One region of the Cytobacillus sp. FSL R7-0680 genome, then DNA from elsewhere that is predicted to be linked to it. Evidence: a T-box and tRNA genes for the amino acid it is inferred to sense, from the RefSeq annotation. Region 1 holds a T-box; the other regions hold tRNA genes.
What was found. A T-box is a leader RNA that pairs with one kind of tRNA and senses whether it is charged. The one in region 1 lies ahead of thrS (threonine--tRNA ligase), so its partner is inferred to be a tRNA-Thr.
Positions count from the first base shown of each region.

Region 2: it has a tRNA-Thr gene. The T-box ahead of thrS (threonine--tRNA ligase) is inferred to sense a tRNA for this amino acid. The anticodon was not compared.
Region 3: it has a tRNA-Thr gene. The T-box ahead of thrS (threonine--tRNA ligase) is inferred to sense a tRNA for this amino acid. The anticodon was not compared.
Region 4: it has a tRNA-Thr gene. The T-box ahead of thrS (threonine--tRNA ligase) is inferred to sense a tRNA for this amino acid. The anticodon was not compared.

Region 1 covers NZ_JBBPAO010000001.1:2,293,784-2,296,341, reverse strand. The annotation lists gene ytxC (putative sporulation protein YtxC) at 1-793, shown strand, start outside; T-box leader at 841-1,073, shown strand; gene thrS (threonine--tRNA ligase) at 1,120-2,558, shown strand, end outside.
Region 2 covers NZ_JBBPAO010000001.1:2,713,153-2,715,710, forward strand. The annotation lists tRNA gene MKY26_RS13545 (tRNA-Gln) at 1-18, opposite strand, end outside; tRNA gene MKY26_RS13550 (tRNA-His) at 35-110, opposite strand; tRNA gene MKY26_RS13555 (tRNA-Trp) at 117-190, opposite strand; tRNA gene MKY26_RS13560 (tRNA-Tyr) at 194-277, opposite strand; tRNA gene MKY26_RS13565 (tRNA-Phe) at 291-366, opposite strand; tRNA gene MKY26_RS13570 (tRNA-Asp) at 386-462, opposite strand; tRNA gene MKY26_RS13575 (tRNA-Met) at 466-539, opposite strand; tRNA gene MKY26_RS13580 (tRNA-Ser) at 554-646, opposite strand; tRNA gene MKY26_RS13585 (tRNA-Met) at 663-736, opposite strand; tRNA gene MKY26_RS13590 (tRNA-Ala) at 763-838, opposite strand; tRNA gene MKY26_RS13595 (tRNA-Pro) at 852-928, opposite strand; tRNA gene MKY26_RS13600 (tRNA-Arg) at 937-1,010, opposite strand; tRNA gene MKY26_RS13605 (tRNA-Gly) at 1,014-1,088, opposite strand; tRNA gene MKY26_RS13610 (tRNA-Leu) at 1,112-1,193, opposite strand; tRNA gene MKY26_RS13615 (tRNA-Lys) at 1,203-1,278, opposite strand; tRNA gene MKY26_RS13620 (tRNA-Thr) at 1,293-1,368, opposite strand; tRNA gene MKY26_RS13625 (tRNA-Val) at 1,384-1,459, opposite strand; tRNA gene MKY26_RS13630 (tRNA-Glu) at 1,464-1,538, opposite strand; rRNA gene rrf (5S ribosomal RNA) at 1,569-1,685, opposite strand; rRNA gene MKY26_RS13640 (23S ribosomal RNA) at 1,956-2,558, opposite strand, start outside.
Region 3 covers NZ_JBBPAO010000001.1:281,109-283,666, forward strand. The annotation lists rRNA gene MKY26_RS01365 (23S ribosomal RNA) at 1-31, shown strand, start outside; rRNA gene rrf (5S ribosomal RNA) at 261-378, shown strand; tRNA gene MKY26_RS01375 (tRNA-Asn) at 398-472, shown strand; tRNA gene MKY26_RS01380 (tRNA-Ser) at 475-568, shown strand; tRNA gene MKY26_RS01385 (tRNA-Glu) at 584-658, shown strand; tRNA gene MKY26_RS01390 (tRNA-Val) at 663-738, shown strand; tRNA gene MKY26_RS01395 (tRNA-Met) at 749-822, shown strand; tRNA gene MKY26_RS01400 (tRNA-Asp) at 826-902, shown strand; tRNA gene MKY26_RS01405 (tRNA-Phe) at 957-1,032, shown strand; tRNA gene MKY26_RS01410 (tRNA-Thr) at 1,036-1,108, shown strand; tRNA gene MKY26_RS01415 (tRNA-Tyr) at 1,120-1,203, shown strand; tRNA gene MKY26_RS01420 (tRNA-Trp) at 1,207-1,280, shown strand; tRNA gene MKY26_RS01425 (tRNA-His) at 1,287-1,362, shown strand; tRNA gene MKY26_RS01430 (tRNA-Gln) at 1,409-1,483, shown strand; tRNA gene MKY26_RS01435 (tRNA-Gly) at 1,489-1,563, shown strand; tRNA gene MKY26_RS01440 (tRNA-Cys) at 1,583-1,656, shown strand; tRNA gene MKY26_RS01445 (tRNA-Leu) at 1,688-1,776, shown strand; tRNA gene MKY26_RS01450 (tRNA-Leu) at 1,798-1,880, shown strand; tRNA gene MKY26_RS01455 (tRNA-Gly) at 1,884-1,954, shown strand; gene MKY26_RS01460 (ABC transporter ATP-binding protein) at 2,292-2,558, shown strand, end outside.
Region 4 covers NZ_JBBPAO010000001.1:2,525,998-2,528,555, reverse strand. The annotation lists rRNA gene MKY26_RS12600 (23S ribosomal RNA) at 1-930, shown strand, start outside; rRNA gene rrf (5S ribosomal RNA) at 1,160-1,277, shown strand; tRNA gene MKY26_RS12590 (tRNA-Val) at 1,287-1,362, shown strand; tRNA gene MKY26_RS12585 (tRNA-Thr) at 1,379-1,454, shown strand; tRNA gene MKY26_RS12580 (tRNA-Lys) at 1,469-1,544, shown strand; tRNA gene MKY26_RS12575 (tRNA-Leu) at 1,562-1,646, shown strand; tRNA gene MKY26_RS12570 (tRNA-Gly) at 1,666-1,740, shown strand; tRNA gene MKY26_RS12565 (tRNA-Leu) at 1,747-1,835, shown strand; tRNA gene MKY26_RS12560 (tRNA-Arg) at 1,852-1,925, shown strand; tRNA gene MKY26_RS12555 (tRNA-Pro) at 1,934-2,010, shown strand; tRNA gene MKY26_RS12550 (tRNA-Ala) at 2,034-2,109, shown strand; tRNA gene MKY26_RS12545 (tRNA-Met) at 2,135-2,211, shown strand; tRNA gene MKY26_RS12540 (tRNA-Ile) at 2,225-2,301, shown strand; tRNA gene MKY26_RS12535 (tRNA-Ser) at 2,308-2,400, shown strand; tRNA gene MKY26_RS12530 (tRNA-Met) at 2,414-2,487, shown strand; tRNA gene MKY26_RS12525 (tRNA-Asp) at 2,491-2,558, shown strand, end outside.

The DNA.
Region 1 (2,558 bases):
AGGCGAAACGACAATTCTTCATAATGAAGGTCAATATATAGTAAGAATGTATCCTGAACAATGCAGTGGACGATCTATTGAAGAAGTAAAACGAACATTTTCTGCTTTTTTAATGGAGAGTAAATGCGATAGTTGGTTTAGAAAGATAATGGCCGAAAAGTTTTATTATCAAGATTCAGAAGAACAACAACAAATTCTTGAAATCATTCATTCCATATTGGAAGGGCAAAGAGAAGATTTATCTACTTTTTTACATAGAGTGGATATACACGAGCAATTACGATCGGCTATAGATCGCCTAGTGCATGATGATATCTCTTTTTCCTATGATGCTTTTATAAAGTTTCGTCTTAAACCGCTTTTAGACGATATGACAAAGTATGTTGAGTTGTCTATTGATGAATATAAAATGGAACAGGAATATCAAATGTTTATTCAAACCTTAAGAGACTTTATTAAGGATAGAGAAAGTAAGTTACCCACGATTCATTTATATTTAGGTGAAGAAGTTCGCTTTTTTAATCAGCATTTCGAAGAGCTTTCTCGAATGGACCTAACGGCGATGATAGATAGAAGATTATTAATTAATCACCCTGTCTATGTAGATTCAGTTACAATCGCACCATTACTCTCAATCGCTCCTCAGGAAATATGTTTATATAGTGAAAGTGAGGAACAACCTTTAGTTCGTACAATTAAAAATATTTTTGAAGAGAGATTGGAAATCCTTCATATAAGTGAATTTAATATGCGTAAACAGCATGCATGTAAAAATATAAGTGAACCCTCTTGATTTTCCGTAAATTAAAAACTATAATACTTACATATTGAAATTATCAATGAACAGTAATGATAAGGATATGGGTATTCTTTTACGGTTTATAGAGAGGGAAGACAAGGCTGCAATCTTCCTAACACGAATGGAATGCTTACCACCTTTGAACTCCAATACATAAAGATGTCTAAGGCGTCGATTAAGTATTGGCGGCAACAAGACCGTTAACTTGCTACGAGTCACTTTTTTAAAGTGAGAAGTAGGGTGGAACCACGTGTATATGATACTCGTCCCTTTTATTAGGGGCGAGTTTTTTATTTTTCAAAAACAAGGAGGAAGTTATGATGTCAGAAATGATTAAAGTTTCGTTTCCAGATGGAGCAGTAAAGGAGTTCTCCAAAGGAACAACAACGGAAGAAATCGCATCATCAATCAGCCCTGGCTTAAAAAAGAAAGCCATAGCAGGTAAAGTGAATAATGAATTATTCGACCTTCGTCGTCCAATTGAAGAGGATGCGGCTGTGGAGATCATTACCCAAGGCAGTGATGAGGCGCTTGAAATTATGCGTCACAGTTCCGCTCATTTAATGGCGCAAGCGATTAAACGTTTATATAAAAACGTTAAATTAGGTGTAGGTCCTGTTATTGAGAGTGGCTTCTACTACGATATCGATATGGAGGAGTCATTAACACCTGAAGATCTACCGAAAATCGAGAAAGAAATGAAGAAAATCATCAATGAAAATATTGAGATTGTTCGTAAAGAAGTGAGTAGAGACGAAGCTTTAAAAATCTATGAGGAGATTGGCGACGAATATAAGGTTGAACTGATTGGCGCCATTCCAGAAGGTGAAACAGTTACCCTTTATGAACAAGGCGAATTCTTTGATCTTTGTCGAGGGGTTCATGTTCCTTCTACAGGGAAAATTAAAGAATTTAAGCTTTTAAGTATTGCTGGCGCATATTGGCGTGGAGATAGCGACAATAAGATGCTACAACGTATATATGGTACTGCATTCTTTACAAAAGATGACTTAAACGAACACTTGCGTTTGCTTGAAGAAGCAAAAGAGCGTGATCACCGTAAAATTGGTAAGGAATTAAGCCTCTTTACGAACTCCCAAAAGGTTGGACAAGGGTTACCGCTATGGTTACCAAAAGGCGCAACAATTCGCCGTAATATTGAACGTTATATCGTGGATAAAGAAGTGCGTTTAGGCTATGACCATGTATATACACCAATTATGGCAAATGTGGAACTTTACAAAACTTCAGGACACTGGGATCACTATCAAGAAGATATGTTCCCTGTAATGAAAATGGATAATGAGGAGCTTGTTCTTCGTCCAATGAACTGTCCTCATCATATGATGATTTATAAACAAGGAATCCATAGCTATAGAGAATTACCAATCCGTATCGCTGAATTAGGTACAATGCATCGCTATGAGATGTCTGGAGCATTATCAGGATTGCAACGTGTACGTGGTATGACATTAAATGATGCTCATCTATTCGTTCGTCCAGACCAAATTAAAGAAGAATTTATACGCGTTGTTAATTTAATTCTCGAAGTATACAAAGACTTTGACATTAATGATTATTCGTTCCGCCTATCTTATCGCGATCCTGAGGATACTGAAAAGTATTTTGATGATAATCAAATGTGGGAAAAGGCACAATCGATGTTAAAAGAAGCAATGGATGAGATTGGCTTGCCATACTATGAAGCCGAAGGGGAGGCCGCATTCTACGGTCCTAAGCTTGATGTACAAGTAAAAAC
Region 2 (2,558 bases), 420 kb from region 1:
CCACTTGGCTATAGCCCAATAAAATGTTTAAAAATGGGGCGGCTGATGGGAATCGAACCCACGAATGTCGGAACCACAATCCGATGCGTTAACCACTTCGCCACAACCGCCATAATTGGCAGGGGTAGTAGGAATCGAACCCACATCAAAGGTTTTGGAGACCTTCGTTTTACCATTAAACTATACCCCTAGATGGTGGAGGGGGGCAGATTCGAACTGCCGAACCCGAAGGAGCGGATTTACAGTCCGCCGCGTTTAGCCACTTCGCTACCCCTCCAAAAAAGACTAAATGGTGGCTCAGGACGGAATCGAACCGCCGACACAAGGATTTTCAGTCCTTTGCTCTACCGACTGAGCTACTGAGCCAAAATAATAAATATGTAAATGGCGGTCCGGACGGGACTCGAACCCGCGACCTCCTGCGTGACAGGCAGGCATTCTAACCAACTGAACTACCGGACCAGATTGCGGGGGCAGGATTTGAACCTGCGACCTTCGGGTTATGAGCCCGACGAGCTACCGGACTGCTCCACCCCGCGATAATAAATATTAATGGCGGAGGAAGAGGGATTCGAACCCCCGCGGGCTTTAACACCCCTGTCGGTTTTCAAGACCGATCCCTTCAGCCAGACTTGGGTATTCCTCCATTAATAAAAAAGCAATAGCGGCGGAGGGGATCGAACCCCCGACCTCACGGGTATGAACCGTACGCTCTAGCCAGCTGAGCTACACCGCCATAAAATATATTGTTAAAAATTAAATTGGTGGAGCCTAGCGGGATCGAACCGCTGACCTCCTGCGTGCAAAGCAGGCGCTCTCCCAGCTGAGCTAAGGCCCCTAAAAAGTATTCGTGGTCGGGAAGACAGGATTCGAACCTGCGACCCCTTGGTCCCAAACCAAGTGCTCTACCAAGCTGAGCTACTTCCCGAAATAAAACGCGCCCGAGAGGAGTCGAACCCCTAACCTTTTGATCCGTAGTCAAACGCTCTATCCAATTGAGCTACGGGCGCATATGGAGCGGAAGACGGGATTCGAACCCGCGACCCTCACCTTGGCAAGGTGATGTTCTACCACTGAACTACTTCCGCAAATATCCATTATAAAATACTAATGCGGGTGAAGGGAGTCGAACCCCCACGCCTTGCGGCGCCAGATCCTAAGTCTGGTGCGTCTGCCAATTCCGCCACACCCGCAAATATAAATGGTGAGCCATGAAGGACTCGAACCTTCGACCCTCTGATTAAAAGTCAGATGCTCTACCAACTGAGCTAATGGCTCGTACAAAGGACGAGTGGTGCCGGCCAGAGGACTTGAACCCCCAACCTACTGATTACAAGTCAGTTGCTCTACCAATTGAGCTAGGCCGGCAAATAAACACAAAAATGGTGGAGGATGACGGGATCGAACCGCCGACCCTCTGCTTGTAAGGCAGATGCTCTCCCAGCTGAGCTAATCCTCCAAAATGGTGACCCCTACGGGATTCGAACCCGTGTTACCGCCGTGAAAGGGCGGTGTCTTAACCGCTTGACCAAGGGGCCAAAAAATAACCCCAAAAATTGGGGTAGTTTGCCCGGCAGCGTCCTACTCTCACAAGGGGACAGCCCCTAACTACCATCGGCGCTGAGAAGCTTAACTTCCGTGTTCGGTATGGGAACGGGTGTGACCTTCTCGCTATCGCCACCGGACTATGAAATTGTAAGGGAATCGTTCCCTCAAAACTAGGTAATGTTGAAGAAGATATTTATGAGTAATCGCCTATGCGTTGCTGATGCGACTACTTACGTAGTGCTGTCTAGCTGCGGCGCCTAGGAGCCGCCCGCATTTCGTATTGTCCAGCTACAGCGCCTAGGTGCTCGAGGTCATAAGTCAAATTTGTCATGAGGTTAAAGAACAACCTCCTGTCAAATCTGTCTTATGCTTGTCGCACCTATGCAAGGCGCTTTCGCTTTTCGTTTTTGGTTAAGTCCTCGATCGATTAGTATTAGTCAGCTACATGTGTCGCCACACTTCCACCTCTAACCTATCAACCTGATCATCTTTCAGGGATCTTACTAGCTTGCGCTATGGGAAATCTCATCTCGAGGGGGGCTTCATGCTTAGATGCTTTCAGCACTTATCCCTTCCGCACATAGCTACCCAGCGATGCCTTTGGCAAGACAACTGGTACACCAGCGGTGCGTCCATCCCGGTCCTCTCGTACTAAGGACAGCTCCTCTCAAATTTCCTGCGCCCACGACGGATAGGGACCGAACTGTCTCACGACGTTCTGAACCCAGCTCGCGTACCGCTTTAATGGGCGAACAGCCCAACCCTTGGGACCGACTACAGCCCCAGGATGCGATGAGCCGACATCGAGGTGCCAAACCTCCCCGTCGATGTGGACTCTTGGGGGAGATAAGCCTGTTATCCCCGGGGTAGCTTTTATCCGTTGAGCGATGGCCCTTCCATGCGGAACCACCGGATCACTAAGCCCGACTTTCGTCCCTGCTCGACTTGTAGGTCTCGCAGTCAAGCTCCCTTGTGCCTTTACACTCTACGAATGATTTCCAACCATTCTG
Region 3 (2,558 bases), 2.0 Mb from region 1:
ACTAATACTAATCGATCGAGGACTTAACCAAAAACGAAAAGCGAAAGCACCTACCTAGGCGCTGTAGCTGGACAATACGAAATGCGGGCGGCTTTAAGCCGCCGCAGCTAGACAGCACTACGTAAGTAGTCGCGTCAGCACGCATTCAGGCGATTACTCAAAACAATCTTCTTCAACATTACCTAGTTTTCAGAGAATGATTTAAAATTTCTCTTGAAAATTTTATTAAAGACGTTATAATAATATATGTCTTTAAAAAGTCCGGTGGCGATAGCGAGAAGGTCACACCCGTTCCCATACCGAACACGGAAGTTAAGCTTCTAAAGCGCCGATGGTAGTTAGGGGCTGTCCCCTTGTGAGAGTAGGAAGTTGCCGGGCATACATACTATTAAATTATTCCGCAGTAGCTCAGTGGTAGAGCATTCGGCTGTTAACCGAACGGTCGTAGGTTCGAATCCTACCTGCGGAGCCAATGGAGAGCTGTCCGAGCTGGCCGAAGGAGCACGATTGGAAATCGTGTAGGCGGTTTATAGCCGTCTCAAGGGTTCAAATCCCTTGCTCTCCGCCATTAAACATATAAATTGGCCCCTTGGTCAAGCGGTTAAGACACCGCCCTTTCACGGCGGTAACACGGGTTCGAATCCCGTAGGGGTCACCATTTTGGAGGATTAGCTCAGCTGGGAGAGCATCTGCCTTACAAGCAGAGGGTCGGCGGTTCGATCCCGTCATCCTCCACCATTCATATTATCGCGGGGTGGAGCAGTCCGGTAGCTCGTCGGGCTCATAACCCGAAGGTCGCAGGTTCAAATCCTGCCCCCGCAATTTGGTCCGGTAGTTCAGTTGGTTAGAATGCCTGCCTGTCACGCAGGAGGTCGCGGGTTCGAGTCCCGTCCGGACCGCCACTACATAAATTCACACAAATTAATTTAAAACATATTGTAAAACGTATAAGTTTTGGCTCAGTAGCTCAGTCGGTAGAGCAAAGGACTGAAAATCCTTGTGTCGGCGGTTCGATTCCGTCCTGAGCCACCATTTGCCGGCCTAGCTCAATTGGTAGAGCAACTGACTTGTAATCAGTAGGTTGGGGGTTCAAGTCCTCTGGCCGGCATTGTTTTTTATGGAGGGGTAGCGAAGTGGCTAAACGCGGCGGACTGTAAATCCGCTCCTTCGGGTTCGGCAGTTCGAATCTGCCCCCCTCCACCATCTAGGGGTATAGTTTAATGGTAAAACGAAGGTCTCCAAAACCTTTGATGTGGGTTCGATTCCTACTACCCCTGCCAATTATGGCGGTTGTGGCGAAGTGGTTAACGCATCGGATTGTGGTTCCGACATTCGTGGGTTCGATTCCCATCAGCCGCCCCATTATTTTAAATTCACATTTTTTGCTTTCATGCATAGAATATACAAATGGGCTATAGCCAAGTGGTAAGGCAACGGATTTTGATTCCGTCATTCGCAGGTTCGAACCCTGCTAGCCCAGCCAGATCTGCGGAAGTAGTTCAGTGGTAGAACATCACCTTGCCAAGGTGAGGGTCGCGGGTTCGAATCCCGTCTTCCGCTCCAAGTAGTTATTTATATTGATGGCGGCATAGCCAAGTGGTAAGGCAGAGGTCTGCAAAACCTTCACCACCGGTTCAAATCCGGTTGCCGCCTCCAATACATATTCACTCATTTTTATACACCTCATGCCGGGGTGGCGGAACTGGCAGACGCACAGGACTTAAAATCCTGCGGTAGGTGACTACCGTACCGGTTCGATTCCGGTCCTCGGCACCATAATTAAATAAAAGAATATTTGCCGGTGTGGCGGAATTGGCAGACGCGCACGACTCAAAATCGTGTTCCATCACGGAGTGTCGGTTCGACCCCGACCACCGGTATTTGCGGGTGTAGTTTAGTGGTAAAACCTCAGCCTTCCAAGCTGATGATGAGGGTTCGATTCCCTTCACCCGCTTATATGGAAGTAAAGGACTGTAGACAATCTCTATTTATTAGCAGATTGTCTACAGTTTTTTTAGTTGAAGTGATTAGTTTTGTTGTTTTTTACTAACCTTAACGAAGTGCATAATGAGTGAAGAGAATGGATGAAAGGCTTCAGTAACGAGAAATGCATTCTCCTTAAAAAATATATGCAGAATACAGGTTGGTTAACAAGAAATATGGTGGAAATGAAAACTTTTCGTATTGATGGTTGACAGGATAGCTTTTATTAGATAAAATTTTCTTTGAAGTTGATAATCATTATCAATGACATGATGATGATCTAAAATGTTCGGATGGAGTGAATGACCTTGTCTAGATTATTTACTGAAGACTTAAGAATTGCATACGGTGATAGAGAGATTGTGAAGAACTTAAACATGATGATACCAGACGGTGAGATTACGGCTATTATTGGGCCGAATGGTTGTGGTAAATCGACTGTCTTAAAGACGATTGCAAGAATTATCCAAGCCAAAGCTGGGTCTGTATATCTTGATGGTAAGCAAATCAGTAAGGAATCGACAAAAGCGATTGCACAAAAAATGGCCATTCTTCCTCAATCTCCTGATGCTCCT
Region 4 (2,558 bases), 230 kb from region 1:
AAGGCGTAACGATCTGGGCACTGTCTCAACGAGAGACTCGGTGAAATTATAGTACCTGTGAAGATGCAGGTTACCCGCGACAGGACGGAAAGACCCCGTGGAGCTTTACTGTAGCCTGATATTGAATTTTGGTACAGCTTGTACAGGATAGGTAGGAGCCTTAGAAGCCGGAGCGCTAGCTTCGGTGGAGGCGTCGGTGGGATACTACCCTGGCTGTATTGAAATTCTAACCCACATCCCTTATCGGGATGGGAGACAGTGTCAGGTGGGCAGTTTGACTGGGGCGGTCGCCTCCTAAAGAGTAACGGAGGCGCCCAAAGGTTCCCTCAGAATGGTTGGAAATCATTCGTAGAGTGTAAAGGCACAAGGGAGCTTGACTGCGAGACCTACAAGTCGAGCAGGGACGAAAGTCGGGCTTAGTGATCCGGTGGTTCCGCATGGAAGGGCCATCGCTCAACGGATAAAAGCTACCCCGGGGATAACAGGCTTATCTCCCCCAAGAGTCCACATCGACGGGGAGGTTTGGCACCTCGATGTCGGCTCATCGCATCCTGGGGCTGTAGTCGGTCCCAAGGGTTGGGCTGTTCGCCCATTAAAGCGGTACGCGAGCTGGGTTCAGAACGTCGTGAGACAGTTCGGTCCCTATCCGTCGTGGGCGCAGGAAATTTGAGAGGAGCTGTCCTTAGTACGAGAGGACCGGGATGGACGCACCGCTGGTGTACCAGTTGTCTTGCCAAAGGCATCGCTGGGTAGCTATGTGCGGAAGGGATAAGTGCTGAAAGCATCTAAGCATGAAGCCCCCCTCGAGATGAGATTTCCCATAGCGCAAGCTAGTAAGATCCCTGAAAGATGATCAGGTTGATAGGTTAGAGGTGGAAGTGTGGCGACACATGTAGCTGACTAATACTAATCGATCGAGGACTTAACCAAAAACGAAAAGCGAAAGCACCTACCTAGGCGCTGTAGCTGGACAATACGAAATGCGGGCGGCTTTAAGCCGCCGCAGCTAGACAGCACTACGTAAGTAGTCGCGTCAGCACGCATTCAGGCGATTACTCAAAACAATCTTCTTCAACATTACCTAGTTTTCAGAGAATGATTTAAAATTTCTCTTGAAAATTTTATTAAAGACGTTATAATAATATATGTCTTTAAAAAGTCCGGTGGCGATAGCGAGAAGGTCACACCCGTTCCCATACCGAACACGGAAGTTAAGCTTCTAAAGCGCCGATGGTAGTTAGGGGCTGTCCCCTTGTGAGAGTAGGACGTTGCCGGGCATACATATTGGAGGATTAGCTCAGCTGGGAGAGCATCTGCCTTACAAGCAGAGGGTCGGCGGTTCGATCCCGTCATCCTCCACCATTTTTTGTGTGTATTTGCCGGCCTAGCTCAATTGGTAGAGCAACTGACTTGTAATCAGTAGGTTGGGGGTTCAAGTCCTCTGGCCGGCACCACTCGTGCTTTGTACGAGCCATTAGCTCAGTTGGTAGAGCATCTGACTTTTAATCAGAGGGTCGAAGGTTCGAGTCCTTCATGGCTCACCATTTGATCATTTTAATATGCGGGTGTGGCGGAATTGGCAGACGCACCAGACTTAGGATCTGGCGCCGCAAGGCGTGGGGGTTCGACTCCCTTCACCCGCACCATTTTTCATTTTAAATATTTGCGGAAGTAGTTCAGTGGTAGAACATCACCTTGCCAAGGTGAGGGTCGCGGGTTCGAATCCCGTCTTCCGCTCCAATATGTGCCGGGGTGGCGGAACTGGCAGACGCACAGGACTTAAAATCCTGCGGTAGGTGACTACCGTACCGGTTCGATTCCGGTCCTCGGCACCATTCTTTTTAAAATTAAGCGCCCGTAGCTCAATTGGATAGAGCGTTTGACTACGGATCAAAAGGTTAGGGGTTCGACTCCTCTCGGGCGCGTTTTGTATCGGGAAGTAGCTCAGCTTGGTAGAGCACTTGGTTTGGGACCAAGGGGTCGCAGGTTCGAATCCTGTCTTCCCGACCACTAGATATACATATATATTTTTAGGGGCCTTAGCTCAGCTGGGAGAGCGCCTGCTTTGCACGCAGGAGGTCAGCGGTTCGATCCCGCTAGGCTCCACCAATTAATTTTATACAATATATTCTATGGCGGTGTAGCTCAGCTGGCTAGAGCGTACGGTTCATACCCGTGAGGTCGGGGGTTCGATCCCCTCCGCCGCTACCATAGATAGAATGATGGACCTTTAGCTCAGCTGGTTAGAGCAGACGGCTCATAACCGTCCGGTCGTAGGTTCGAGTCCTACAAGGTCCACCATTATTCGGAGGAATACCCAAGTCTGGCTGAAGGGATCGGTCTTGAAAACCGACAGGGGTGTTAAAGCCCGCGGGGGTTCGAATCCCTCTTCCTCCGCCATTCATATTATTATCGCGGGGTGGAGCAGTCCGGTAGCTCGTCGGGCTCATAACCCGAAGGTCGCAGGTTCAAATCCTGCCCCCGCAATCTGGTCCGGTAGTTCAGTTGGTTAGAATGCCTGCCTGTCACGCAGGAGGTCGCGGGTTCGAGTCCCGTCC